Regions from separate parts of the Candidatus Pantoea rara genome, predicted to be linked through region 2. Evidence: predicted binding sites of a transcription regulator. Region 2 holds the regulator's gene; each other region holds the start of a gene.
What was found. The regulator PurR, encoded in region 2, represses purine synthesis genes. The targets are predictions, from matches to a motif close to CANGCAAACGTTTGCNTG.
Positions count from the first base shown of each region.

Region 1 (9,713 bases), 270 kb from region 2:
CTTATGCCATTTATTGATGCGCCAGTCAGGCCAGAACCACGCCATACCGGTCTCAATCAATCCCATGCCAACCGATTCGAAATTGTGTTTAACCATCGCTTCGCGTTCATTTACTGGCATATCCGGGAAACTTAATTCCAGATTACGCCGCGCAACACTGACGCGGTGCTTCATAAAGCGCATCCCAATTCGACCAATATTGCAGCCGAGAACATAGAGCAGGGGGTAGGGAAGTAGCACCAAAAGATAAAGAAAAGCGACACCCAGCCAGGTCAGCCAATAGCGCGGGTGAAGCAGTTCTCGTGAAAACTGAGGCAACTGGGTCATGTGAAAGTAATTTTTCCTGCGTCGCGCACCGTGCGGTGCTGATATCTCATTGTATTGCCCCATTGTGCCAGTTTTTACCGTACGTATAAATATTACTAACAGAGCATGCTGCTGTTAACGCAACAGATAGCGCCGGAAAAAACAGCAGTTAATGTTCAATTCTGACACTGGTCTTTGCATCCCGGTGAAATCAGGTATCATGTGCCCGCTAAATTTCTCCTATTGATAACAGGAAAGAACACCATGCCAGTGTTACATAACCTCGTTTCCAATAAAGAGCTGAAGGCGCGCATGCTGGCTGAAACTGAGCCGCGCACCACTGTCTCTTTTTATAAATATTTCCAGATTGCCGATCCCAAAGCATTCCGTGACGCGCTTTACCTTGGCCTGACGGCACTTAAGGTGTTTGGCCGCGTCTATGTGGCGCACGAAGGTATCAATGCGCAGATTAGCGTGCCAGCCAGCCAGTATGAAACGATGAAAGCGTGGCTGTATGGCTTTGATTCGGCGCTGAACAACCTGCGAATGAATATTGCGCTGGATGATGATGGAAAATCGTTCTGGGTATTGCGTCTGAAAGTGCGCGACCGCATTGTGGCGGACGGCATTGAAGACAACAGTTTTGATGCCAGCGATGTAGGCCAGTATCTGAAAGCGGCAGAAGTTAACGCCATGCTGGACGATCCTGATGCCCTGTTTGTGGATATGCGCAACCACTATGAATATGAAGTGGGTCGCTTTGATAATGCGCTGGAAGTGCCTGCTGACACCTTCCGTGATCAACTGCCAATGGCGGTTGATATGCTGCAGGACAAGAAAGATAAAAAGATCGTGATGTACTGCACCGGCGGGATTCGCTGTGAAAAAGCCAGCGCCTGGATGCGGCATAATGGCTTTGAGGATGTCTATCACATCGAAGGCGGCATCATCGAATATGCCCGACGCGCGCGTGAGCAGGGATTACCGGTACGCTTTAAAGGCAAAAACTTTGTGTTTGATGAGCGGATGGGTGAAAGGATTTCTGACGACGTACTGTCGAACTGTCATCAGTGCGGTGAACCCTGTGATACCCACGTCAATTGCGTCAATGACGGCTGCCATTTGCTGTTTATTCAGTGCAAAAGCTGCGCAGAGAAGTTTGAAAACTGCTGCAGCCCGATTTGTCAGGAAGAGGCAAAACTCTCTCCGGAAGAGCAACGTGCTCGCCGGGTGGGACGTGAGAATGGCAACAAGATCTTTAACAAGTCGCGTGGCCTGTTAAACATGACCATTCCCTCGCCAGTCAGGAAATAAGCGTGGCCGCCTGAAGTCAGCTTCAGGCGGCGTGTTTTTTACTGACGCACACCTTCAACCGAGATCATCAGCTGCACCTTCTGCGAAGCGGGCCCCAGATCTTTAGTGATGTTGAAGTCTTTCAGTGCAATTTCCCCTTCGGCTTCAAAGCCAGCGCGGTAGCCGCCCCACGGATCTTTACCTTCACCCAGCATTTTCGCCTCCAGCGTCACCGGTCTGGTCACGCCATTCAGCGTAAGGTCGCCAGTAATCTTCAGCTCATTACCCTCTTTTTTTACCTCTTTGGATTTGAACGTGGCCTGCGGGTTTTTGCTGGTATTCAGGAAATCAGCGCTGCGCAGGTGCTTGTCACGTTCCGCGTGATTGGTATCGACGCTACTGGTGTTAATGGTGACGTCGACTTTATCTGCCGCAGGGTTCTTCTCATCAAAGGTGAAGCTGCCATCGAAATCTTTAAAGGTGCCGTAAAGCCAGCTGTAACCCAGATGCTGAATACGGAACTGAATAAAGGCATGCTGGCCCTCTTTATCGATTTTGTAGTCTGCAGCATTGGCGGTCATCGAACCGAGCAGCAGGCTGGCAGCGCTCATCGCCAGCAGCGTCTTCTTAAACATATTATTTATCCTTTTCAGAGGGAGAAGAGATGCGTAAACCTGACATCCGTTTTAGGGTGCTATCACGATCGATAAAATGATGTTTTACCGCAGCCAGACCATGCAGCACTGACAGGACCACAACCGTCCAGGCCAGCCAGAGGTGAATGTTGCCTGCAAGGTCAGCCTGCTCGCCTGCGCCGCTAAACAGCGCGGGCAGGGTAAACCAGTTAAATACCGGGATTGGTTTGCCATCGGCGGTGGAGATTAAATAGCCACTGATCAGAATGGCCAGCAGCAGGGTGTACAGCAGCAGGTGGGCCATTACTGAACTGATGCGTACCAGTGGGGAATAACTGCTGAGCGATTTGGGTGGCGGTGAAATAACACGCCACACCAGACGAACAATCAGCGTCAGCAGCAGAATCACGCCTATGCTTTTATGAATCTCCGGCGCGTCGTGATACCAGCTATCGTAGTAGCTCAGTCCCACCATCCATAATCCCAGCGCAAACATGGCATAGATTGCCAGCGCCATTGACCAGTGCAGCAACACGGCAACCAGTCCAAACTGATAAGGTGAATTGCGTAATAACATAATGGGTTTTTCATTAAGAAATAATCTGAAATAAGCATCCACATTATGAAATATAAAAGCAATCGTCCTTACGCTTCTATAAATTTCTGTTACTGATGTGAAAAGGTTGAATAAAAATGACCAGAGATACGCAATATTATTGAATAAGTTTTTTTGACGGGAGGATGGTCAACGCAAAAAGGCGGGAATTAACGATAAGGGCGAAATAACGCAGGACTGTTATGTCAGCAATCTTCAGTTTCCGTCAATTAGTGTCATTCGGGTGGCAGCAGCCTGATGCCACCCGTTTTCAGAATCAGAAGCGTGAAAGGCTGAAAGGCGCCAGATCAAATGAGAACGGTTTTTGCTGGGCAAACTCTGCAGCCAGTTCGCCTAATACGCTGGCAAATTTAAACCCGTGCCCGCTGAGGCCGGTAATTAATAAGCGATCAGGTTCACCCGGCAGCGTATCAATAATAAAGTCTTCATCCGGGCTGAAATCGTAGCTGCAGGCTTCGCCATGCAGACAGACACCCACGCCAGGTAAAAACTGACGGAGGAAACCAAAGTCTTCACTGCCATCGGCGGCTACCGCGCCAAAAGGTTTACGATCCTCAGGCTGCTGCATCAGTTGACCGCCATCATGACGCCCCACTTTCAGTGCGTTGTTATCCGCCGGGAAGCCATAAAACTGGCTGCCATCCGCCATTTCCACGGTAAAGCCGGGAAATTTATTGTTTTCGCTGTAGCGGCCATCGGCCTGATACCAGGCAAACACTTTGCGGGTCGGTGCTACAGGCAGACCAGGCACTAATTTGCCAACCCAGGTTCCGGCACTGACCAGCATTTTGCGGCCCCGGTAGATACCATCCAGGGTGGTGACCTGCTGCAGATCGCCATCACGACCCAGTTCAGAGACCGGGCAGTTAAACAGCTGCGCACAGCCCGCCTGTTCCGCCAGCTGGATCCAGCTGCGAACGGCCTGCTCACACTTCAGATAGCCGGAATCAGGCTCAAAGACGCCCAGATAGCCGTCAGGCACGTTGATTTGCGGCCAGCGCTTGCGCACTTCATCGGGCTGCATTATCTCAACGTTGAGCTGCCAGCGGGAGGCGCTGTCGATTACGTTCTGGATAAAGGACGACTGAACAGGCGCAAGGTTAAGTACGCCACTGCGATGCATGATGCGCTCACCGGCACGCTGTTCCAGCTCATCCCACAGCGTCTGCGCCCGCAGGACCAGGGGAACATAGCGTTCGCCTTCACCGTAGGCGTGACGAATCAGACGGCTCTCGCCATGATGCGTGCCCTGATTGTGGGGAGGATGGGCGCTGTCAATCATAAGGACTGATAAACCAGCCTGGGTGGCATAGTAGCCTGCCGCCGCGCCCACTGAGCCGCTGCCGACAACGATAAGATCATAAATCATGGTAACTACGCTCTAAAGGGACAGATAATCAAAAGCATACCAGAAACAGAAACGAAAAAGGCACCCCTGAGGGCGCCTCTTGAATGCGGCAGAAATTAATGCTTTTTGAGGAGTCGTTCTATCTGCTCGGCTGATTCTATCTTGGCGATACCCGCTTCGAGAATCGAGATAAATTGCCTTGCCACATCCGTTGTCAGCCAGTAAGTCGGGCCAACATCCGCTTCTTCTTCTTTTTGATCCTGCGACGATAGCGAGTGCAGGCGGATCATCATGGCGTCATAGCTATCAACGGTACTGATATCCCAGCCCACCAGCGGATGAGTCTGAATAACGTCTTTTCTTCTGTCCATTATAACCTCCTTATTACTCGTTAAACGAAGTGCATGGTGAGGTTCAATGCGGCTTTTTTATTCCAATAGCAAAACTATTATAACAGTAAACCAGGGAATCATTGCTTTAAAAAGGCCGTGAGTCAGCTTCTCACAGAATATTTACGTTTGAAAGGCGGGGAGGAAAAAATAAAATGCCTGGCGGGCAGGCATTTTAATCACTATTCAATGGGCAGGCAAATAGCGGGTTAAGCCGCGTGAGCATGCTTACAATGTCGGGGTTTCAGGTACGATACCGCCGCCGCGTTTCTGCAGGGTTTCTGCAAGACGGGCAAAGTGCTGCTGAAGCTGTTCATCATGGTTTTGATTTTGGGCTTCCAGCGACAGATTGTGCACCAGCAGCTGACTGGCACGATCGTCAAGACAGAAAATCAGACTGGAAAAAGCATTTTCCAGCACCGTCAAACGACGCTGTTGATCACCAATCAGTGCTAACAACTCACCAAAGGTCATCGCCTCTTCCGGTTTATCAGTAGTCATGGTGCGCACCTCCTGTTATGCGTGACGAGCGCAAGGATAGGGCATTGATCATTAAGAGTCTAGATGCAGCGAGAGGGAAGTGCGAGAGGGGAGAAAAGATAAAAAAACCGGGTGGCGACACCCGGAAAAAAAGCACAGTGGCGGTTAATCAGTAATGAACCAGTCATCAGCACTTTCCCACGTCTGTTGCAGGATTTCGCTGATCTGGTCGCGCGTCTCTTTTCCACCGCCCAGCACGCTGAGATTATTGGCACTGGCATAACGAACCTTGACGTGATTGGTCGAGTCAGGGAACTGTTCATCAATGCGGCGCGATAATTCATCGCTTAACGCTTCAATCGCGCCAGCAGGAAGAGGTCGGGTATTGGATACGGTAATTTCAACGCGCATAATAGCCTCCGGTTAAGATGCTGTATATATTTACAGTGTTGGCGCGCCGGAGGCAAGTAAAATTATGCGATGCGCCAGTTGAGTGTTTCACCCGCCAGGAACGGCACCAGGGCGTGGCTGCCGAGCGCGATTGATTCAGGCACCTGCCAGGGCTCACGGACCAGCGTAATTGTCCCTTCATTCAGCGGCAGGCCGTAAAAACGCGGGCCATTCTCAGAACAGAACGCTTCGAAATGTTCCAGTGCGTTCAGCTCTTCAAAAACGGTGGCGTAGGCGGGCAACGATGTCGGCGCATTAAAAACGCCCGCACAGCCGCAGCTGGCTTCTTTGAGATGACGCAGATGCGGCGCGGTGTCGGTGCCGAGGAAGAAGCGTGGATTACCGCCTGCTACCACTTTGCGCAGCGCCTCCTGATGCACGTTGCGCTTAAGGATAGGCAGGCAGTAGAGGTGCGGACGAATACCGCCCACCAGCATGTGGTTACGGTTAAACATCAGATGCTGCGGTGTAATCGTTGCGCCCAGCGTCTCATCGGCATCAGCGACATAGTCAGCGGCGTCCTGAGTGGTGATATGCTCCATCACCACCTTCAGTGCCGGAAACTGGCTGCGCAGAGGCACCATGACGGTTTCAATAAACCGCGCTTCGCGGTCAAAGATGTCGATATGTGCATCGGTGACTTCGCCGTGGATCAGCAACGGCATACCGAGTTTTTGCATCCGCTCCAGCACGCGGGCAATCGACGCGATATTGGTTACGCCATGGCTGGAGTTAGTGGTGGCGTGCGCTGGGTAGAGTTTAGCCGCGGTGAACAGACCCGTGGTGAAACCGCGCTCAAGCTCATCAGGATCCAGCGAGTCAGTCAGATAGCAGGTCATCAGCGGCGTAAAGGCGTGATCGGCGGGCAGCGCCGCCAGGATGCGGTCGCGGTACGCTTCACCTGCCGTCACGCTGGTCACCGGTGGCACCAGGTTAGGCATCACAATGGCACGACCATTCACCGCGCTGGTATAGGGCAGGACCGTGTTGAGCATCTCATCGTCACGCAGATGAATATGCCAGTCGTCAGGGCGACGCAGGGTTAGTTTCTGAGGTTGTGCTGTCATCAGTGAAGCTCCGGCAGAAGGGAAACAAAAGGCATGTTTTGGCCGGGGTCTAAGCATAAGGATTCAGGCAACCGTTTGCACCTGCTTTTTATGCTGACAAAGAAAATCCGCGCCAGGTGGCGCGGAGATCGGGGGTTACTGCGTAAAGGGGATGACGAGTTCGCCGGGTTTCACTTCCAGCCCTTTGGCAAACTTCTTCGCCAGCGACTCGCCTTTACTGCGGTCAGCACTCAGGACGTATGCCGGAGTCTGATCGAAATAGCCTTTCAGCGACTGATTCAGGTAAGGCGTCAGCGTCTTCATGATTGAGGCCATTTTTTCCGGGGCAACCTGCGCATCAATAATCTCCAGATCGCGCAGATAGATGGCGCCCTGCTGCTGATCATAGACCGGCTGAGCACGCATTTTCAGTTGCATATCCGCCTGCTGAGGACCAAACAGTGAAGTCACGTTGATTTTAGCGCTGCCGGAGAGCGTTACTTTACCCGGATCTTCACGGCCAATCTGACTGGTCAGGTTGTTCAGCACGATGTGTGCGTTAACCAGTCCGGAGACGCCAATATCTTTCTCGTAGTTGTTATGCTTCTGCAGGGCCTGATTCACTTCCTGTTCGCTGATCGTGTACTGCGTCAGTTGATTACAGCCACTCACCAACAGCACGACCAACAGGGCCGTCAGCCCGAAAAATGCCTTTTTCATCGTTTTTATCCTGAATATCAGAGCCAGTAAACAGGCCATAGCCTGCCTGAATGCGTGGCGGGTGTCATCAGGAAAGAGATGAGAAACGCCGCAGCGTCTCTCATCGCGGCAGGGTTAGTGGGCCATCGAGGAGAGCAGATTCACCTGCGTTTGTTTGGCCATATTATCGCGGTAGTCAGCAACCCGTGCAGGCCAGTCGATACCGGCCACCAGCGTCAGTGAACGTAGCAGGGGAAAGAGATTAAAATCATCTTCTGACAGCTCGCCGTTCACCGCATTGGGCTGTTCGATTAAATTGTCCAGCTTACGCAGGTCCTGGCTGACATTTTTAATCAGCCCGGCCGAGTGACTTTTCAGCGCGTCAAAATCACCGATGCTTGCCTGCTTTTTGGTACGGAAATAGTTACGCGCATCCGGGGTGGCGAATTCGGCAAACGCGGCATCTGCAATACGCGGCAGCAGCAGCTTATTAACGTAGCTGTTCATGTGACGCAGCCAGTCGCCAATCGCCGGGTTCAGCGCGCCGGTGATCAGCGGTTCACGATCCTGCTGATCGATATAATGCACAATCTCCATGCTTTCAGGCATCGCGCTGCCATCCTGCTTCTGCAGAATCGGTGCCATTTTCTGACCAATCAGTCTTTTCGGCGTCTCTTCATCGTCGTTGAGCATTACCACCAGCTCAACCGGCTTGTTTTTCAGGCCAAAAATCATTCGCGCTTTAACACAGAAAGGGCAGTGGTCATAGATATAGAGCTTCATCCTGATCTCCCGGGTTTAGAGGTTTACTGTTTAACAGAGTGAATAAATTCGTCCTGTTTTCGGGCTCATAAAAAGTATGGAAGAGATTACCCCACAGGGCAAACCGGCTTGCCTGATGCGTGACAGGATGGGTGGCTGAAGCAGACAGCTCCTTTTGTTAAGCGCTGTGATAACAGAACAAAATCAATCTCTTTATGGCGAAACCGCTGTAACGTTTTACCGCAGCCCAGGCGGCGGTTATAGTGAAAGCCGGGTAATGACGGCTCAGCTCTATCAGCCATTGATTTCAGGAGTCAGGATGTTTGGCTATCGTTCTGCCGCGCCCAGGGTGCGACTCACCACCGATCGTCTGGTGGTCCGTCTGGTTCACGAACGTGATGCCTGGCGAATGGCAGATTACTATTCGGAAAACCGCCTGTTTTTAAAACCCTGGGAACCGGTGCGCGATGACAGCCACTGCTACCCGTCGGGCTGGCAGGCACGGCTCGGGCTGATTTCCGACATGCATAAACAGGGAACGGCCTTCTATTTCATTCTCATGGACAGCGATGAAACCGAAGTGCGGGGCGTGGCGAACTTCAGCAACGTGCTGCGTGGATCGTTTCACGCCTGTTACCTCGGCTATTCACTGGGTGAAAAGTGGCAGGGACAGGGTCTGATGTTTGAAGCGTTGCAGGCGGCTATCCGCTATATGCAGCGCCAGCAGCATATTCACCGCATCATGGCGAACTACATGCCGCATAACCAGCGCAGCGGCGATCTGCTGGCGCGACTCGGGTTTGAGAAAGAGGGTTACGCCAAAGACTATCTGCTCATCGACGGGCGCTGGCAGGATCACGTGCTGACAGCCTTAACCCTGCGGGAATGGACGCCTGATCGGCGTGGATAAAAATGAGGATGCGAGCATGAAGAGGGTTTTATCGGCGCAGGCAATGCGCGTGCTGGGCTGCCTGCTGGAGAAGCAGGTGACGACGCCGGAACAGTATCCGCTGTCACTAAACGGTGTCGTGGTAGCCTGTAACCAGAAATCGAACCGCGAGCCGGTGATGGAACTGAGTGAAAGCGAGGTACAGAATCAGCTCGACCTGCTGGAAAAACGGCATCTCATCACCGCCAGCAGCGCCGCCGGACAGCGGGTGGTGAAATATGAGCAGCGTTTCTGTAACTCCGCGTTTGGCACGCTACAGCTCAACAGCGCAGAATTTGCCGTGCTGACCCTGCTGCTATTGCGCGGCCCCCAGACGCCGGGCGAGTTACGCACCCGCAGCGGTCGTCTGCACGAGTTCAGTGACGTCAGCGAAGTTGAGCAGACACTGGAAGGCCTGATGCAGCGCGACGACAGCGCTCAGGTGATCCGTCTGGCGCGTGAGCCTGGCAAGCGTGAAAGCCGCTTTATACATCTGCTGGGTGATGAAAGTGATCAGCCGCAGGCCGCTGACGCGCCGGAAGAGCAGGGCGATCTGGCGGCACGCGTTGCCACCCTGGAGCAGCAGGTCACCGAGCTTCAGGCCCAACTCACCCAACTACTGCAATCGGAGAGCTGAGATGACAATACGTATTGGCGTGGTGGGATTAGGGGGGATCGCCCAGAAAGCCTGGCTGCCGGTGCTGTCGGCGGCGACAGACTGGACGCTGGTGGGCGCATTTTCTCCGAACCAGACCAAAGCG
Region 1 covers NZ_CP194942.1:2,486,662-2,496,374, reverse strand. The annotation lists gene ACR8BF_RS11790 (Kdo(2)-lipid IV(A) acyltransferase) at 1-327, opposite strand, end outside; gene ACR8BF_RS11785 (rhodanese-related sulfurtransferase) at 571-1,620, shown strand; gene ACR8BF_RS11780 (YceI family protein) at 1,659-2,234, opposite strand; gene ACR8BF_RS11775 (cytochrome b) at 2,236-2,811, opposite strand; gene solA (N-methyl-L-tryptophan oxidase) at 3,107-4,219, opposite strand; gene bssS (biofilm formation regulator BssS) at 4,315-4,569, opposite strand; gene ACR8BF_RS11760 (hypothetical protein) at 4,816-5,088, opposite strand; gene dinI (DNA damage-inducible protein I) at 5,233-5,478, opposite strand; gene pyrC (dihydroorotase) at 5,541-6,584, opposite strand; gene ACR8BF_RS11745 (lipoprotein) at 6,720-7,283, opposite strand; gene grxB (glutaredoxin 2) at 7,398-8,045, opposite strand; gene rimJ (ribosomal protein S5-alanine N-acetyltransferase) at 8,344-8,934, shown strand; gene ACR8BF_RS11730 (YceH family protein) at 8,951-9,589, shown strand; gene ACR8BF_RS11725 (Gfo/Idh/MocA family protein) at 9,591-9,713, shown strand, end outside.
Region 1: the regulator PurR is predicted to act here: its motif matches at 6,649-6,666, upstream of pyrC (dihydroorotase).

Region 2 (9,713 bases):
CTGTGCTAACCGTCGTTTTTTTCATCATTGCGGGCCACGCATGACCCGCCTGTTTAGCTATCGCGCCGCGCGCTTAAGAATGATTTCAGCAGGGAATTGCTGTAACCGTCTGATGCGCCAGAGCATCATGATGGCCGCTGAGGTCAGGCCGATGATAAAGCCGCACCAGAAGCCCGCCGGTCCCATCCGGGGCACAATCCAGTCGGTCAGCGCCAGCAGATAGCCAGCCGGCAGCCCCAGTAGCCAGTAAGCGATAAAGGTAATAAAGAATATTGACCGCGTATCTTTATAGCCGCGCAGGATCCCGCTGCCAATCACCTGAATCGAGTCTGAGAACTGATAAATCGCCGCCAGCATCATCAGCTGTGCCGCCAGCGTTACCACGTCGGGATTGTCGTTGTAGAGCAGGGCAATCTGATGACGAAACGTCACGGTAAAAATCGCGGTCAGTGCCGCCATGCTGATCCCAACACCCTGGGCGGTCCAGGCCGCGACGCGGGCGTGCTCGGTGGAGCCCTGACCCAGGCGATACCCGACGCGGATAGTGGTCGCGACACCCAGCGACAGCGGCAACACGAACATCAGTGAACTGAAATTCAGCGCAATCTGGTGACCGGCCACATTAACGATGCCCAGTGGTGAGACCAGCAGAGCCACAACGGCGAACAGCGTGACCTCAAAGAAGAGCGCCAGCGCCACCGGCAACCCCAGCGTCATCAGGCGGCTCAGAATCGGACGCGAAGGAGGTGACCAGCGGCTCTCCATCCGGATATCGCGCATGCTACCCATCCGGCGTACCCAGAAGCGCATACAGATAAACATCACCCAGTAAACAGAGGCGGTCGCTACGCCACAGCCGACACCCCCCAGGGCAGGCATGCCGAAGTGACCATAAATGAAGATATAGTTAAGCGGGATGTTGAACATCAGCCCCAGAAAGCCCAGCACCATGGCGGGTTTCGTCTTCGACAGCCCCTCGCACTGATTGCGCAGCACCTGGAAGAAGAGATAGCCAGGCGCGCCGAATAGCAGGGCATGCAGATAGCCTTCTGCTTTGAGCGCCAGCGCCGGATCAATGTCATGCATCGCCCGGATGAGATAACCGGCATGCCACAGCAGCACCATAATCAGCAGGGAGACGAAGAAGGCGAGCCAGTATCCCTGGCGGATCTGTTCGCCGATGCGTTCGCGGCGACCTGAACCGTTGAGTTGCGCAACGGTGGGCGTCAATGCAAGCAGAAGACCATGACCAAAAAGGATGGCCGGAAGCCAGACAGAGGTGCCGACAGCAACGGCGGCCATATCCGTGGCGCTGACAGCGCCGGCCATAATGGTATCCACAAATCCCATTGCGGTTTGAGCCACCTGAGCAAGGATGACCGGAATCGCAAGGGCCAGCAATTGACGCGCTTCTGTTAAATACTTCTGCACGTTAACACCTGACTTGTTGAATGAATTAAAAGGGCAGAAAAGCCCAGGAAATTGCGCGAGCTAGTGTAACTGGCGTAACACTATTCGCCAATCTTTGTCACACAATGCGGTTTGCCACAGATTAAAGAGGCGGCACGGGCTGAATTCTAACAGCTGACCTGAGCTGTGATAAACTAACGCAAACTTCGCAGAGGCAAAGACTATGTTTACCGGTATTGTGCAGGGCACCGCAGAAATCGTGTCCATTGAAGAGAAAGAACTGTTTCGTACCCACACTGTCCGACTGCCGGAAGAACTGTTACCGGGTCTGGCGCTGGGCGCATCTGTCGCTCATAACGGTTGCTGCTTAACCGTGACGGCAATTGACGGCGACCGCGTTAGTTTTGATTTAATTAAAGAGACATTGCGGGTGACCAATCTTGGCGATTTACATCAGGGCGATGTCGTCAATATTGAGCGTGCAGCCAAATTCAGCGATGAAATAGGCGGCCATCTGATGTCAGGTCATATTATGACCACCGCTGAAATCTGCAAGATTATCCAGTCAGAACATAATCGCGAAGTCTGGTTTAAAATCCAGGATCCGATGCAGATGAAATATATTCTGCATAAAGGTTATGTCGGCATCGACGGTATCAGCCTGACGGTAGGTGATGTGACTAAGACCAAATTCTGCGTCTATCTGATCCCCGAAACGCTGGAGCGCACGACTCTGGGCGCGAAGACGTTTGGCGATCGGGTCAATATTGAGGTCGACCCGCACACGCAGGCGATCGTAGAGACCGTTGAGCGGGTATTAGCACAGCGCGATGCCGCGGCGGCGATGAGCATGCTGACCGGCCAGCCTGACGCCGAGAGCTAATAAGCGGCAAAGATTGCTGGAGAGCCAATCCGGGTGAATCTGGCAGCGATATAATAGCCTGAAGCACAGGGAACACAGTCAGAAGAGGAAAGCGTCCCCCGCCACGGATAACGGGTTTTGTGTCTTTTCAAATCTTTCGGTGTTCCTGCGCCGCTCCACGCTCAGAACTTAACAGGCCATTATTTTAAAGCCTTTAGCGCAGCAGCATCTTCTTAACATCACCCTACCGCGCCACCCGTAGTCCCCCCTCAACGCCGCGACTAAACACAATCTGCCACAGCTGAATATCGCGCGCCCGGAAGGCACCGGCACAGGCATTCAGATAATAGGAGAACATCCGCTTAAAGCGTTCGCCATATTTATCGGCCAGCTCTGGCCAGGCCTGTAAAAAGCGTTCATGCCAGGCCATCAGTGTTTTATCGTAATCGGCACCAAAGTTATGCCAGTCTTCCAGAATAAAGTGGGGCTCGCTGGCATCCGCCACATGGCGAACTGAAGGCAGGCAGCCGTTTGGGAAGATATATTTATCAATCCACGGATCGACGCTCATATCGGTTTTAATCGCGCCAATGGTGTGAAGCAGGAAAATACCCTCAGGCTTTAAATTACGATCGACCACATCAAAATAGGTGGCGTAATTTTTCGGCCCCACATGTTCAAACATCCCCACCGAAACGATGCGATCAAACTGCTCATTCAGGTCGCGATAATCCTGCAACAAAATCGTGACGTCTAATCCGCTACAGCGCTGCTGCGCCAGTTTCTGTTGTTCAGCGGAAATTGTCACGCCATGCACTTTGACGCCGTAATGACGTGCGGCAAATTCCGCGAGCCCGCCCCAGCCACAGCCAATATCCAGCAGCGACATCCCGGGTTCCAGCGCTAATTTACGGCAGATCATATCCAGCTTGGCTTCCTGCGCCGTTGCCAGTGTCGTGGCATCTTTCCAGTAGCCACAGGAATATTGCATATACGGGTCGAGCATCAGTGAAAAGAGATCGTTACCGAGATCGTAATGCTCTTTACCAACAATCCACGCCCGTTTTTTTGACTGGAGATTGGTTAAGCGTGCAGCGGCAATGCGTAGTGTATCTTTGAAATGATGAGGAAGCTGCTGATCGAGTTTATGTTTGAGCACCTGGTGGAAGAAGATATCCAGCCGGTCGCACTCCCACCATCCATCCATGTAGCTCTCACCGAGCCCAAGCGATCCCTCCTGCAGAACACGTTTAAAAAAACCGGGATGAGTAATATGAATATCCCAGGGACGTGAACCATTGATTTCGATATCCGCTTTTTCCAGCAGTTCGTGAACGATGCGATACCAATGGTTCTCTTCTGGGCTCACTGCGTCTGCATACGATGAACTCATAGCTTTTCCACCACCTGTCCAATCTGAACCTGAACAAAGAGTAGCCAATTTCGTCAGGCATTGAGAAACGTTACGGATGACTCCGCACACCGGTTATTGTGTGATACAGAGGACTGGAATAGCCTGCAGCAGGTCGGTAGGGTGAGAATAACGCGCGCGAATACCGTCCCGGCAACAGGGTGCCAATCAGATTATTACGTTATTATATTGTTGATTTATTACAGATTTGTTGACCCGGATGAGTATATTCTCACGCGGGTCAATATTCAATAACTTATTGTTAGGATGCTAACTAAAAAAGTCACTGTGTTAATGATTATCCTGGCAGGCAGGTTGCGCAGAGGCAACAACAGTTTGTGCGCTTGCGGCACGCTGCATGGCGTAACCGATCAGCGCGAGCACAATAGTCGCCGTCATGATGAGTGTGGTGGTAAACAGCGCCTGAGTTAATCCGGCCGATACCGCCAGGCTGGCGGCGAAACAAAGTCCTAACTGAAGAGTATTTTGCAGCGCAGCCGCTTTGCCGGTGGCATCCGGAAAGGGCATCAGCGCACTGGAAACCACAATCGGATAGATCGCACCGTTAGCCAGCGCCATGCCGCAGAACGGAACCATCAGGCTCACCAGCGTGCTGTTGCCTGCAAGTGCAACAGCAAACAGCGCCAGAATGCTCAGGCTGTAGATGCTCAGCAGCCAGGGCAGCAACTGTGCGCCGTTAAAGCGGTTGAGCAGGGCGCGACAGCCGAAGCCGCCAATCAGGAAGGCGAGTGTCTGTGGCACATAGCTCAGGCCGATATCGGCGGGCGAAAGACCCAGCTCCGCCAGAATAAATGGCGAGCCAGTCAGCCAGGCAAAGAAGCTAGCGGAACAGGCGGAGTAGATCAGCACGTTGCCGCTGTAGATCCGGGATTTCAGCAGTGTGAAAAAGCCGGGTTGCGCCCTTTTTTCACCTGCGGCTTTGCGAACGGTAGGCAGACGCAGCGTGGTCAGAATCAGCGCTACCGCAATCAGGGTCAGCACCAGGAAAATCGAACGCCAGTGGAAATGGCCGATCAGCCAGGCGCCCAGCAACGGGGCCAGCGCCGGAGAGAGCGCAACCAGCGGCATAATGGTGGCGAAGACTTTGTTGGCGCGCGCGGCAGGGTAGCGATCCACCACCAGCGCCTGCCAGCTCACAGCCGCAGAACAGACGCCAATCGCCTGCACAAAGCGCAGCGCCAGCATCAGATAAATATCATTTACCCACAGCATGCCCGCACAGCCGACGCCAAACATAGCCAGTCCGGCCAGCAGCACAGGTTTACGGCCAATGCGATCGGAGAGCGGTCCCCAGAAAAGCTGACCGACGGCGAAACCTCCCAGAAAGAGACTCATACTGGCGCTGATCAGGCCGGGTGAGGTGTTAAAGGTTTGCTGCATCGCACCAAAGGCGGGCAGGTACATATCCGTGGCTAAAAAGCCGAGCATGCTCAGCAGGGCAAGGTAAGGCATAAATCCTTTATTCGACAACATCTCATTCTCATTTTTGCAGGATAAACGCGGCAGAGTGTAAAAGGTGCGTTTGCTGCTGTGAAACGGTAATATTTGCCGATTGCTGTTAAAATTTTTGAAGGCAGATTATGTGGTCAGAATATGCATTGGAAGTGGTTGACGCGGTTGCGCGTGGAGGGAGCTTCAGCGCCGCCGCGCAGGAGCTCCATCGGGTACCCTCTGCCATCAGCTATACGGTGCGCCAGCTGGAAAACTGGCTGGCAGTACCGCTGTTTGAACGTCAGCATCGCGAAGTGGTCCTGACCCCGGCGGGCGAGCATTTTGTCCGGGAAGGGCGAAGCGTCATCAAAAAAATGCTTGCCACACGGCGACAGTGTCAGCAGCTGGCCAACGGCTGGCGCGGGCACCTCAGCATTGCCGTTGACCGTATCGCCAAACCTCAGCGAACCCGGCAACTTGTCAAAGATTTCTATCGCCATTTTCCCGATATGGAGCTGATCATTCATTATGAAGTCTTTAACGGCGTCTGGGATGCGCTCGCCGATGGACGGGTAGAAGTGGCCATTGGGGCCACCCAGGCGATTCCGGTGGGCGGACGTTTTGCGTTTCGTGATATGGGCACCCTCAACTGGCGCTGCGTAGTTGCACCCGATCACCCACTGACACAGGCGAGCCAGATTGATGACGATACGCTGCGTAGCTGGCCTTCGCTGGTGCTGGAAGATACCTCGCGTGCGCTGCCGCGCCGTATGACGTGGACGTTAGATAATCAGCGCAGACTGGTGGTGCCGGAATGGCAAACCGGGCTGGAGTGCGTGCAGGCGGGATTGTGTGTGGCGATGGTGCCGGGACATCTTGCAAGGCCACTGCTCGACTGCGGCGATCTGGTTGAACTGACCTTGCCGGTGGCGTTTCCGGACAGCCCCTGCTGTGTTAGCTGGGCCGAGGATCGCGCATCACCGGCGACAGGCTGGCTACTCAGCTATCTGGGTGATGCGCAAACGCTTAATCAGGAGTGGTTAAGCGAGGATTAACGGCGATAGTCACGGAACGGACCATCGGCCACGGAACGGCGCTCTATCAGCGTAGGGTGGACTTCAATCGTTTGTGACACTTCACGCTTACTGGTGATGCGGTCCAGCAGCATATCCAGCGCTTTCTCACCCAGCTGGGCTTTAGGCTGATGCACGGTGGTCAGAGCCGGCGCGAAGTAGCGGGCGTTGCGCACATTGTCGTAGCCGATTACCGAAATATCCTGAGGCACACGCAAACCCATCTCGTCGGCAGCGCAAATCGCGCCCATCGCCATGATGTCACCACCGCAGAACACCGCCGTCGGACGCTGTTTCTGTGACAGGATCTGCTGCATCGCCTGATAGCCCGACTCCGGCTCAAAATCACCCTGCACAATCCACTCGGCGCGCGGCAGAATACCCGCTTCTTCCAGTGCCTTCAGGAAACCGGCATGACGTCCACCTCCGGTGTTACGCTCCATCTGACCGGGAATAGCACCAATATCCCGGTGTCCACGTTCAATCAGATAGCGTCCCGCCAGATAGCCGCCCTGAAAAGCATTATCGAGTACCGTGTCGGTGAAGTCGGCGCGCGACTCGCCCCAGTCCATCACCACCATCGGAATATTGCGGTTCTCTTCCAGCATCTGCAGCAGATCATCCGGATATTCAGAGCACATCACCAGCAGACCATCGACGCGTTTCTGCGCCATCATGCTGAGGTAGGCGCGCTGTTTTTGCAGATCGTTATGCGCATTACCCAGAATCAACGTATAGCCTTTGTCAAAACAGTGATTTTCAACCGCTTCAATAATTTCAGCGAAATAGGGCGCTTCGCTGGAGGTGGCAAGCAGGCCCAGCGTCCTGGTATGGTTCACTTTCAGGCTGCGTGCAACGGCGCTCGGCGAGTAGTGCAGTTCTTTGATCGCCTGCCAGACCGCGTTACGCGTTTCTTCAGCGACAAAGCGGGTTTTATTGATGACGTGCGAAACGGTGGTCGTTGAGACGCCGGCGCGTTTCGCCACATCTTTAATTGTTGCCATGAAAATCGGACTCCAGTGCTTATCTAACTCTATGATAAGCGTAGTGTTAAACGTTTGCGTCTGCTCAGGGGTTTTTTACGCAAAAATGCAGCTTTCCGGCTCGTAAACTGGCCTGGGGCGATGAATAAACGCTGTAAAAGATGCGCAAACGGAATCAGAGTTGCGCGCGTTGCGCAACAAAGGCGGGATTCTAACAAGGCTGGACGGATAAAACGAGATTTTTACCGGGCTGTGTGGGAAAATGCCATATCCCTACACATTGTGTGACTAAGGAGCAAGCAATGAGTACCGATCTTAAACTGGCGTTAATGACCACCGTGGGCTGTCTGCTGATGATTGTGGCCTTTAGTTTTACCGCCATTCTGCACTAATAAAAAAGCCGGGAATATCCCGGCTTTTTTCTGCCTGTAATGCTGCTCAGCGTATGGTTTTTGGCGTCATCACCCGACGAGCGCCGATGTAGTGGCGCTGCCAGTAATCTTCACCTAATGCGCTGATCTGAATATCTTTGCCGGTACGTGGCGACTGGATAAATTTGCCATCGCCCAGGTAAACGCCAACATGATCCGCAGTACCGCGCCCATTAATACGGAAGAAGACCAGATCACCTTTCTCCAGCGACTCACGCTTGATTGGCGCAGCGTCACGCAGGTGATACATCTCGTTAGCGGTACGGGGGATCTTAAACTTGACCAGATCTTTATAGGCGTACCAGACCAGACCACTGCAATCGAAACCGGTATGCGGTGACGTGCCACCCCACTGATACGGTTTACCCAACTGACCCATCAGCTTGGTCATCGCCGTTTCGCGCGCCTTCTGGTAGCGCTGACGGTGAGATTTGCTCATCTTAATTGTACCAGGCTCGCTGGCGGTGACCTCAGCCGTTTTCAGCAGACGCTCATGACCATAGCGTTTCTTCTCTTTATTTTTTTCTTTGGTTTTGCTGATACGGGCAGTTTTGAGCGAGGTCTTCTTAGCAGGCGTCTGTTTAGCGGTGAGTTCAACTTTTTTCTGTTTTTTAGTTTTGAGTTTTTGAACAGGGCTGAGGCGAGTCTTTTTCGTCACCGTTTTCACCTGGCGACGCTTGCGGCGCTCATCGTCGCGCGCACTCTTTTTTTCTGCTTTATGCGTACTGACGTTCACCGGCGCGTGCGGTGAAGCAGCAGCGACGTTGAAAAACAGTTGCGCAAAGGCCAGCATGAAAAGCGTAATGATTAAACGCATAGTCCGTTGATTAGTTAAGTTGTCAGGGCCACTACGCACCGCGACAAAGTTGAGATTAATCTGATCCAGGATCAGCGCCCAGGCCATTCTAGTCCAGTTCGTTTAAAAACTGTAATGCCTTTTAATATTAATCTTTGCAACCCACGTAATCGCGCTGAAAATGAACATTTTCAGCGTCTTATATCAACGAAATTATTACGAATTATTAAACTGTTACCAGCTGTTAATAATCATGAATTAAAGCGTCCCGAAGCAGGACTTAACAATGATGGCGATTTAATCGGGCAGCGGTCAAAATCTCGTTTTCAGTCAGGCTGCGAAGTCGCTACAATAAACAAACACGAAGTGACGAATTAAGGAAGGCAATAATGAGTACTGTAGAAAAAATTCAGCGCCAGATCGCAGAAAACCCGATCCTGCTGTACATGAAAGGTTCCCCGAAACTGCCTAGCTGTGGTTTCTCTGCTCAGGCGGTCCAGGCGCTGTCAGCCTGTGGTGAGCGTTTTGCTTACGTGGATATTCTGCAGAACCCGGATATTCGTGCCGAGATGCCGAAATTCGCTAACTGGCCAACCTTCCCGCAGCTGTGGGTCGATGGCGAGCTGGTCGGTGGATGCGACATCATCGTTGAGATGTTACAACGTGGTGAACTGCAGACGCTGATTAAAGAGACTGCAGAGAAGTTTAAAGAAGCAGAATAAAAAAAGGCCGACATCACGTCGGCCTTTCTCATTGCGGCATCCCTTATGCGGATGTCGTGGCTTCTGTATCACCTTCCGCAAAGGGCAGTGGCCAGCCACCTAACCGTTTCCAGCGGTTCACCAGCTCGCAGAACAGCGTCGCCGTCTGCTGCGTGTCATAGAGCGCCGAATGCGCCTGCGTACTGTCAAACTCCATTCCTGCCGCAATACAGGCTTTCGCCAGCACCGTCTGACCCAGCACCAGTCCGCTCAGAGCCGCGGTATCAAAAGTGGCAAACGGGTGAAACGGATTACGCTTCAGGCTGGCACGTTCTGCTGCCGCTGACATAAAGTTCAGGTCGAAGGTGGCATTATGCGCCACCATAATGGCGCGATTGCAGCCGCTGTCTTTAATGCCTTTACGCACCATTTTGAAAATGGCGTGCAGCGCTTCATATTCACTCACTGCACCGCGCAGCGGATTACTCGGGTCGATACCGGTAAAAGCCAGCGCTTCCGGATGCAGCAGCGATCCAACAAAAGGTTCAACGTTGAAGTGCAGCGTCTGGTCAATCTGAATCCATCCCTCTTCAT
Region 2 covers NZ_CP194942.1:2,214,300-2,224,012, reverse strand. The annotation lists gene ACR8BF_RS10475 (MATE family efflux transporter) at 58-1,431, opposite strand; gene ACR8BF_RS10470 (riboflavin synthase subunit alpha) at 1,634-2,293, shown strand; gene cfa (cyclopropane fatty acyl phospholipid synthase) at 2,517-3,665, opposite strand; gene punC (purine nucleoside transporter PunC) at 3,975-5,177, opposite strand; gene punR (DNA-binding transcriptional activator PunR) at 5,285-6,190, shown strand; gene purR (HTH-type transcriptional repressor PurR) at 6,187-7,212, opposite strand; gene ACR8BF_RS10445 (YnhF family membrane protein) at 7,494-7,583, shown strand; gene ACR8BF_RS10440 (C40 family peptidase) at 7,630-8,439, opposite strand; gene ACR8BF_RS10435 (Grx4 family monothiol glutaredoxin) at 8,805-9,140, shown strand; gene rnt (ribonuclease T) at 9,184-9,713, opposite strand, start outside.

Region 3 (9,713 bases), 1.8 Mb from region 2:
GCTGGCGCATGAAGCAGTGATTATCATCACCCTGCTGTTCGGCTTCTCTGCCCGTTTACTGGCGCTGCGCTTCCGCCTCGGGTTGCCCATTTTCAACTATCCCCATCCCGAGCACTGAGGCAGCGGGAATACCCTGCTGTTGCAGGAACGTAATCAGCGCCTGTACGCGGGCATCATGAAACTGCGCAACCAGGCGCTTTGCCAGCGACGCACCGATGCCCGGCAAAGCCTGCCACCCCCTGGCATCCCGCTGGGTTAAGCTCTGCCACTGCTGATCGGGCAGTGACTTCAGGGCCTTTCGTGGCAGTGAAATGCCTAAGGCATCCACCCAGCGACGAAGCGGCTGCTGCCGGGTGAGATTAAAGCGATGCCAGAGCTGCCCCGCCCGCTCCGGAGAAAGGCTCGTTGCGGCGGCAATCTGTTCCGGTGTTAACGTCAGCCAGTCGAAAAGATGCATCACACTGCCGGTTTCCAGTAAGCGAAGCCAGGTGCCACGCTCTACGCCCGGGATATTCAGCACCGTTTTCTGGCTGAGCCAGCGTAATTTTGCCAGTAGCTGCTTCTGGCATTCTGGACTAAAGGTGTAGCAGCTCAACGGGGTATAACGCGACGCGTCGGGAGGCTGAGGATAGTGCCGCTCTGCCACGCGCCAGATTACCCGCTCCAGCCGGGGAATCCCCTGACCCGCCAGACTCAGCGTGATCACATCGCCCGCCACAATATCACTCTCCTGCCAGCGACGAAGCGATCCAACATTGACCCGCCTGACCGTCTTATCATCCAGTTGCACCGGCTGCAGATTAAGTACTGCGGCTATTTTCCCGGTGCGGCCAATGGGAAAATCGACGGAGAGGACTTCAGCGCTGACTTCAGGAGGCTGATATTTCCAGGCAACGGCCCAGGTTCCCTCTCCCGGCAGCCAGTTTTTGCCCGCAGGTCGCAGGCTTTGATGAACCACCACGCCGTCAGTGACAAAGGGCAGCGCAGCATGAAACCAGCGCTCCCGCCAGCGTGCGACGTCCTCTTCATCTTTGACGCTGTAACTCCATTTTGCGGCAACGCCCAGCCCCCAGTGGCTGAGTTGTTCAAGGCGTTCTTTCATCGTGGCGGGGCCGTCAGGCCAGGCCCAGATGAAAACATCGAGCGAATTAAGCAGAGGAACCCGCTGCTTACTCATCATGGCTCCGGCCACCTGTGAGCGCGCATTTTTACCGCCATCAACCGCCTGTTGATGACCGGTCATCACCAGAAATAACTCACCCTGCAGCACAACTTCATCGAGACGGGTCTCGATGTGCAGCGGAATTGCCGGGATCCAGGCGGCTTTAGCCAGCCACTCCTCACCACGCAATCCGTCGCCACGGCTTAACAGCGAGACCAGCCTGCCGTGGCGATACACCAGTGAAACAGCAATACCATCAACTTTCGGCTGCACCCAGAGATCGTGCCGCCCCTGCATCCAGTAAGCCAGTGCCAGCTTGTTGTGCATCTTTTTTACGCCAGTATGGGCGACCGGATGCAGGTGCTTACCATTGCCCGGCAGTTGCGGTGCGTAAGCGATCGGAGAAGAGCTAAAGCAGTGCTGCCACTGATTCAGGCGCTGCTGCAGCGCGTCATAATCAGCGTCAGCCACCGGACTCTGCCCTTGTCGATAATAAGCGTCATCCCAGTGTTGCAGTTGTTGTTGCAGATGATGGATCTCTTCTGTCGCCCGGGAGGGTGTCCAGACCGGACAAACGGCGCTATGCGCAGGCCACAGGGCAAACCAAAGAACAACCGCAAACAGCGGCCAGCCGAATCCTTTCATAATCTCTCCTCTGACGTTTTGCTGTATTCAATATTAATGAGTTAGCGTCAGCCAGGAGTGATGTCAGGTTTCGGAAGGGAGGCCGTGACAATAAAGGTTTAATTTCAGCGGTCCGACAGTGATTTGCGCGCAGATGCGCAAAAGATTGGGTGTTGTCGCTGCGCAAACGCTGCGTGGCAATGGGAAGCTGTGTATACTGTGCAGGAAATCAACTCCGCTTTTAATCAATTCAAGAAAATCATGGCTCAAGGCACGCTCTATATTGTTTCTGCTCCCAGCGGTGCAGGAAAATCCAGCCTGATTCAGGCTCTGTTAAAGACCCAGCCGTTGTATGATACGCAGGTCTCTGTTTCGCACACGACGCGCGGTATGCGTCCGGGTGAAACCCATGGCGAACATTACTTTTTCGTTGAGAAACATGAATTTGAGCAGATGATCGCGGAAGACGCTTTCCTCGAACATGCCAGAGTTTTCGACAACTACTACGGTACGTCACGCCATGCTATTGAGCAGGTGCTGGCAACCGGCGTTGACGTGTTTCTCGACATTGACTGGCAGGGTGCGCAGCAAATCCGCGCTAAAATGCCTGGCGCACGCAGCATCTTTGTTTTGCCGCCTTCGAAAGAAGAGCTCGATCGCCGTCTGCGCGGTCGTGGCCAGGACAGCGAAGAAGTGATCGCGCGTCGCATGGCTCAGGCAGTAGCGGAAATGAGCCACTACGCCGAGTATGATTATTTAATTGTGAATGATGATTTCGATCTGGCGCTGTCCGATCTGAAAACCATTATTCGCGCAGAACGTCTGCGTATGGCGCGCCAGAAGGCGCGTCACGATGCGTTAATCAGCAAACTGTTGGCAGTCTGAATACAGTTTCAGTATGATGCGCAGTCATTTCTTCATCTGTGGAGTAGCACACCTATGGCACGCGTAACCGTTCAGGACGCAGTAGAAAAAGTTGGTAATCGTTTTGACCTGGTGTTGGTCGCTGCACGTCGTGCACGTCAGATGCAGGTTGGCGGCAAAGATCCGCTGGTTCCGGAAGAGAACGATAAACCTACCGTTATCGCCCTGCGCGAGATCGAAGAAGGTTTGGTCACCAATCAGATTTTAGATGTGCGTGATCGTCAGGAACAGCAAGAGCAGGAAGCCGCTGAGTTACAGGCCGTTACCGCTATCGCTGAAGGTCGTCGTTAACAGCCACCTGCAGGTCGCCCTTGTATCTGTTTGAAAGTCTCAATCAACTGATTGAAAAATACTTGCCAGAGGAGCAGATCAAGCGCCTCCAGCAAGCCTACCTTGTCGCACGTGATGCCCACGAGGGACAGACACGCTCCAGCGGTGAGCCTTATATCACCCATCCTGTTGCCGTGGCCTGTATTCTGGCGGAAATGAAGCTCGACCATGAAACCCTCATGGCCGCGCTGCTGCATGACGTGATCGAAGATACGCCTGCCACTTATCAGGACATGGAACAGCTGTTCGGTAAAAGTGTGGCAGAGCTGGTCGAAGGCGTTTCCAAGCTGGATAAGCTGAAGTTCCGCGACAAGAAAGAAGCGCAGGCAGAAAACTTCCGCAAGATGATTATGGCGATGGTGCAGGATATCCGCGTCATTCTCATCAAGCTGGCTGACCGCACCCACAATATGCGCACCCTTGGTGCATTACGCCCGGACAAGCGTCGCCGCATCGCGCTGGAGACGTTAGAGATTTACAGTCCGCTGGCGCACCGACTGGGTATTCACCATCTTAAAACAGAGCTGGAAGAGCTTGGTTTTGAGGCACTTTATCCGAATCGTTATCGGGTAATTAAAGAGGTGGTGAAAGCCGCGCGCGGTAATCGTAAAGAGATGATCCAGAAGATTCTTTCTGAGATCGATGGCCGTTTGCAGGAAGCGGGTATTCCCTGCCGCGTCAGTGGTCGCGAAAAGCATCTTTACTCGATCTACCGCAAAATGACGCTGAAAGAGCAGCGTTTTCACTCGATCATGGATATCTATGCCTTTCGCGTCATCGTGAAAGATCTGGATACCTGCTATCGCGTTCTGGGCCAGATGCACAGCCTGTATAAGCCGCGTCCGGGCCGCGTTAAAGATTACATCGCCATCCCCAAAGCTAACGGCTATCAATCACTCCATACTTCGATGATCGGCCCGCACGGCGTGCCGGTTGAAGTGCAGATTCGCACCGAGGATATGGATCAGATGGCGGAAATGGGGGTCGCTGCGCACTGGGCTTATAAACAGGCGGGCGAAAGTGGCACCACCGCACAGATTCGTGCTCAGCGCTGGTTACAAAGCCTGCTGGAACTACAGCAGAGTGCGGGCAGTTCCTTTGAATTTATTGAAAGCGTGAAGTCCGATCTCTTCCCGGATGAGATCTACGTCTTTACGCCTGAAGGCCGCATTGTTGAGCTGCCAACCGGTGCGACACCGGTAGACTTTGCCTATGCGGTTCACACCGATATTGGCCATGCCTGCGTCGGCGCACGCGTTGATCGCCAGCCTTATCCGCTGTCGCAATCCCTGACCAGCGGTCAGACGATTGAGATCATCACCGCGCCGGGCGCCCGTCCTAACGCTGCCTGGCTCAACTTTGTTGTCAGTTCCAAAGCCCGCGCCAAAATTCGCCAGCTGCTGAAAAACCTCAAGCGTGAAGACTCCGTCAATCTGGGTCGCCGCCTGCTCAGTCATGCGCTGGGCGGAAGCCGAAAACTGGCTGAAATTCCACCTGAGAATATCAGGCAGGAGCTGGATCGTATGAAGCTGACCTCGCTTGACGATCTGCTGGCGGAAATCGGTCTGGGTAATGCGATGAGCGTGGTGGTGGCGAAGAACCTGCTGCAGTCTGACAGCAACGTCATCAGCAGTAACAGCAAACGGGGTAAACTGCCAATCAAAGGCGCAGATGGCGTGTTGATTACCTTCGCCAAATGCTGCCGACCGATTCCTGGTGACCCGATTGTTGCCCATGTCAGTCCCGGAAAAGGTCTGGTGGTGCATCATGAATCCTGTCGGAATATTCGTGGTTACCAGAAAGAGCAGGAAAAATTCATGCCGGTCGAGTGGGATATCGTTACCGAGCAGGAGTTCGTGGCGGAAATTAAAGTCGACATGTTTAACCATCAGGGCGCGCTGGCTAATCTGACGGCAGCAATCAACACGGCCGGTTCCAATATTCAGAGCCTGAATACTGAAGAGCGTGATGGCCGCGTCTACAGTGCTTTCATCCGCCTGACCGCACGTGATCGCGTCCATCTGGCGAATATCATGCGTAAAATTCGCGTGATGCCCGATGTGATCAAAGTCCACCGTAACCGTAATTAGGCATGAACGATCAACGTTTTGCCCGAATTCAGGCGATGCTGGCACTCCGCCAGCACGACCTGACGGTCTGCATGGAGCAGGTGCATAAGCCACATAATGTTTCAGCGGTGATCCGCACAGCTGACGCCGTCGGCATCCATGAAGTGCATGCCGTCTGGCCGAGCCAGCGGATGCGTACTCAGGCTTCCGCATCTGCCGGAAGCAACAGCTGGGTGAAAGTGGTCACCCATCCCACCATCGGCGATGCCGTAAAACAGTTGAAACAGCAGAAGATGCAGGTGTTAGCCACCCATCTCTCCGCCGATGCTGTGGATTTCCGTGAGATCGATTATACCCTTCCGACCTGCATCCTTATGGGTCAGGAAAAAACCGGCATCACTGAAGAAGCCCTGGCGCTGGCCGATCGGCAGATCGTGATTCCAATGGTAGGTATGGTGCAGTCGCTGAATGTCTCGGTCGCCTGCGCGCTAATCCTCTATGAAGCCCAGCGGCAGCGGCAGAACGCCGGTCTTTACCTGCGCGATTACAGCCTGCTGGATGAAGATGAACAGCAACGCCTGCTGTTCGAAGGTGGATTCCCGGTGCTGGCGCGGGTCGCAAAGCAGAAAGGTCTACCCTATCCGCGCATTAATGCACAGGGTGAAGTCGACGCCGACCCCACCTGGTGGGCAACCATGCAGTCGACGGGTAAAAGAAGATGAAAGGCCGTCTGCTGGATGCCATCCCGCTCAGTACCCTGACCGGCGTCGGTGCCAGCCAGGCAGCTAAACTGGCCAAAATTGACCTGCACACCATTCAGGATCTCCTGCTCCATCTCCCCCTTCGCTACGAAGATCGCACCCAACTCTATGCCATTGACGATCTGCTGCCCGGTATCTGGGCCACAGTAGAAGGCGAAGTGCTGCACACTGATATCACCTTTGGGCGCCGCCGGATGATGGTGTGCCAGATCAGCGATGGTAGCGGCGTACTGACGATGCGCTTTTTTAATTTCAATGCCGGGATGAAGAACAACCTGTCGCCGGGACGTCGCGTCACCGCCTATGGTGAGATTAAGCGCGGTCAGCGTGGCGCTGAGATTATTCACCCTGAATACCGTATTCAGGGTGAACAGAGCAATGTGGCGCTGGAAGAGACCTTAACGCCGGTTTATCCCACCACCGAAGGCATTCGACAGGCCACACTGCGTAATCTCACTGACCAGGCACTCACGCTGCTGGAAAGCTGCCCGATTGCCGAGCTATTGCCGAAGGAGTTAAGCGGCGGCTTAATCAGTCTGCCTGATGCGCTGCGCACACTGCATCGTCCGCCGCCCGATCTCAGACTCAGCGAGCTGGAAAGTGGCCGTCATCCGGCACAGCGCAGATTAATTCTGGAAGAGCTGCTGGCGCACAACCTCAGCATGCTGGCGGTGCGTGCCGGTGCTCAGCGCTATTACGCATTGCCGATGCCGCCGCGACACAATCTCAGTGATCAGCTGCTGGCCGCGCTGCCTTTCTCACCAACCCATGCGCAGAAACGCGTGGTGGCGGAGATAGAGAAAGATCTGGCCAATGATTTCCCGATGATGCGACTGGTGCAGGGCGACGTCGGCTCGGGTAAGACACTGGTTGCTGCGCTCTCTGCGCTGAACGTTATCGCCCATGGCAAGCAGGTTGCGCTGATGGCGCCGACCGAACTGCTGGCTGAACAGCACGCCAGTAACTTCCGCCAGTGGTTTGCGCCACTGGGGATTGAAGTGGGCTGGCTGGCCGGAAAACAGAAAGGCAAAGCCCGCCAGGCACAGCAGGAAGCGATAGCCAGCGGTCAGGTGGCGATGGTCGTGGGCACACACGCTCTTTTTCAGGAGCAGGTACAGTTCAATGGTCTGGCGCTGGTCATTATTGATGAGCAGCACCGCTTCGGCGTCCACCAGCGACTGGCCTTGTGGGAAAAAGGCGAGGAGCAGGGTTTCCATCCGCATCAGTTGATCATGACCGCCACACCTATTCCGCGCACCCTGGCGATGACCGCTTACGCTGATCTCGACACCTCAACCATCGATGAGCTGCCGCCGGGACGTACTCCGGTGACCACCGTGGCCATCCCCGATACCCGACGTGACGAGATTGTGGCGCGTGTTGAGCATGCCTGCCGCGAAGGGCGTCAGGCTTACTGGGTCTGCACGCTGATTGAAGAGTCAGAACTACTGGAAGCACAGGCGGCAGAAGCCAGCTGGGAATCCCTGAAAACCGCGCTGCCCGACTTAAACATCGGACTGGTGCATGGCCGCATGAAGCCTGCGGAAAAACAGGCGGTAATGCAGGCGTTTAAAGCGAATGAACTCCAGCTGCTGGTCGCGACGACCGTAATTGAGGTCGGCGTGGACGTGCCGAATGCCAGCCTGATGATTATCGAAAACCCTGAGCGATTAGGGCTGGCGCAGTTGCATCAGTTGCGAGGCCGTGTGGGTCGTGGTGCTGTGGCATCGCACTGTGTGCTGCTCTACAAAGCGCCGCTGAGCAAGACAGCGCAGAAGCGTTTGCAGGTGCTGCGCGACAGCAATGACGGCTTTGTTATTGCCCAGTTCGATCTGGAGATTCGCGGACCGGGTGAACTGCTGGGCACACGTCAGACCGGTAATGCCGAATTTAAAGTGGCCGACCTGCTGCGCGATGCGGCGATGGTGCCGGAAGTTCAGCGTGTGGCGCGCCACATCCACCAGCACTATCCCGAGCAGGCCAGCGCCCTGATCGAACGCTGGCTGCCAGAAAACACCCGTTTTACCAACGTCTGAATGATATCCCTTCGAGTCGGCTTTTATATCCATGCCGGGCAAACGATTGCTTTTGCCCGGCGGATGATTACAATCGCCACATTATTTTTTGGGAAGAACAGACGATGTCCACCAATCCTCAGCCAGACCAGCCTTCCGCCACGCAAAGCGAACTGATTTATCGTCTTGAAGATCGTCCACCTCTGCCGCAAACATTGTTTGCCGCGGGTCAGCATCTGCTGGCGATGTTTGTTGCGGTTATCACACCCGCCATTCTGATCTGTCAGGCGCTGGGCCTGCCCGCAGAAGATACCCGGCACGTTATCAGCATGTCGCTGTTTGCTTCGGGCGTGGCATCACTGCTGCAAATCAAAACCTGGGGGCCGGTGGGTTCGGGCCTGCTGTCGATTCAGGGCACCAGCTTCAACTTCGTCACGCCTTTGATAATGGGTGGTATGGCGCTGAAAAATGGCGGCGCTGACGTGCCCACCATGATGGCGGCGCTATTTGGCACGCTGATGGTGGCTTCCTGTACCGAAATGGTGCTGTCACGCGTATTGCATCTGGCTCGCCGGATTATTACGCCACTGGTTTCCGGTATCGTGGTGATGATTATTGGGCTGTCGCTGATTCAGGTGGGACTGACCTCAATTGGCGGCGGTTTCAGCGCGATGAACGACCATACTTTTGGCGCGCCAAAAAATCTGATGCTGGCCGGCGCCGTGCTGCTGGTGATCGTGCTACTTAACCGGCAGAAGAACCCCTACCTGCGCGTTGCCTCCCTGGTGATTGCGATGGCCGTGGGCTATCTGCTGGCCTGGGCGATGGGCATGCTGCCTGCAGCCGGTATCCCCGATAATCAGCCGCTGATTGTAGTGCCGACCCCGCTCTATTACGGACTGGGATTCGACTGGAATCTCCTCATCCCGCTGATGCTGGTGTTTATGGTGACCTCCCTGGAGACCATCGGTGATATCACCGCCACTTCAGATGTGTCAGAGCAGCCAGTCAGCGGCCCCCTCTATATGAAACGCCTGAAAGGCGGCGTGCTGGCGAACGGCCTCAACTCTTTTGTCTCCGCGCTGTTTAATACCTTCCCTAACTCCTGCTTTGGTCAGAACAATGGTGTGATTCAGTTAACCGGCGTAGCCAGCCGCTACGTGGGCTTTGTTGTTGCGCTGATGCTGATTGTGCTGGGGCTGTTCCCGGCGGTGAGCGGTCTGGTGCAGATGATCCCTGAACCGGTACTCGGCGGCGCAACCATTGTGATGTTCGGTACCATCGCCGCCTCGGGTGTTCGCATTGTGTCACGCGAGCCGCTTAACCGCCGCGCCATTATGATTATCGCGCTGTCACTGGCGGTAGGCCTGGGCGTTTCCCAGCAGCCGCTGATCCTGCAGTTTGCGCCTGACTGGCTGAAAACCCTGCTCTCTTCAGGCATTGCGGCAGGTGGCATTACCGCAATCGTGCTTAACCTGATTTTTCCGCAAGAGAAGTAAGGCCACAGGCAGGCTTCGGCCTGCCTGCTAATTATTCGGATTTACATCCAGGCTGTTGAGCTGTAACGGTAATTCAGGCATAACAACCTCTCACCGGATTTAACTCGGGAAGGATGCTATGAAATTTCTTGGAAAGTTTTTCCTCACCTTACTTTTGCTGCTGCTTTTCACCCTGGTCGTGATCTATGTACTGCTGCAGACACAGTGGGGTGCAGGCTGGTTTAGCCGTTGGGTGAGCGACAAAACCGAATGGCATCTCTCCCTGAGTAAAATTGAACACAATTTCTCCTCTCCCTCTCACATCATTCTGGATGACTTCAGCTTTGGTC
Region 3 covers NZ_CP194942.1:104,261-113,973, reverse strand. The annotation lists gene ACR8BF_RS00505 (trimeric intracellular cation channel family protein) at 1-118, shown strand, start outside; gene ligB (NAD-dependent DNA ligase LigB) at 56-1,807, opposite strand; gene gmk (guanylate kinase) at 2,048-2,671, shown strand; gene rpoZ (DNA-directed RNA polymerase subunit omega) at 2,726-3,001, shown strand; gene spoT (bifunctional GTP diphosphokinase/guanosine-3',5'-bis pyrophosphate 3'-pyrophosphohydrolase) at 3,022-5,130, shown strand; gene trmH (tRNA (guanosine(18)-2'-O)-methyltransferase TrmH) at 5,133-5,831, shown strand; gene recG (ATP-dependent DNA helicase RecG) at 5,828-7,906, shown strand; gene ACR8BF_RS00470 (nucleobase:cation symporter-2 family protein) at 8,011-9,384, shown strand; gene ACR8BF_RS00465 (AsmA family protein) at 9,503-9,713, shown strand, end outside.
Region 3: the regulator PurR is predicted to act here: its motif matches at 7,942-7,959, upstream of ACR8BF_RS00470 (nucleobase:cation symporter-2 family protein).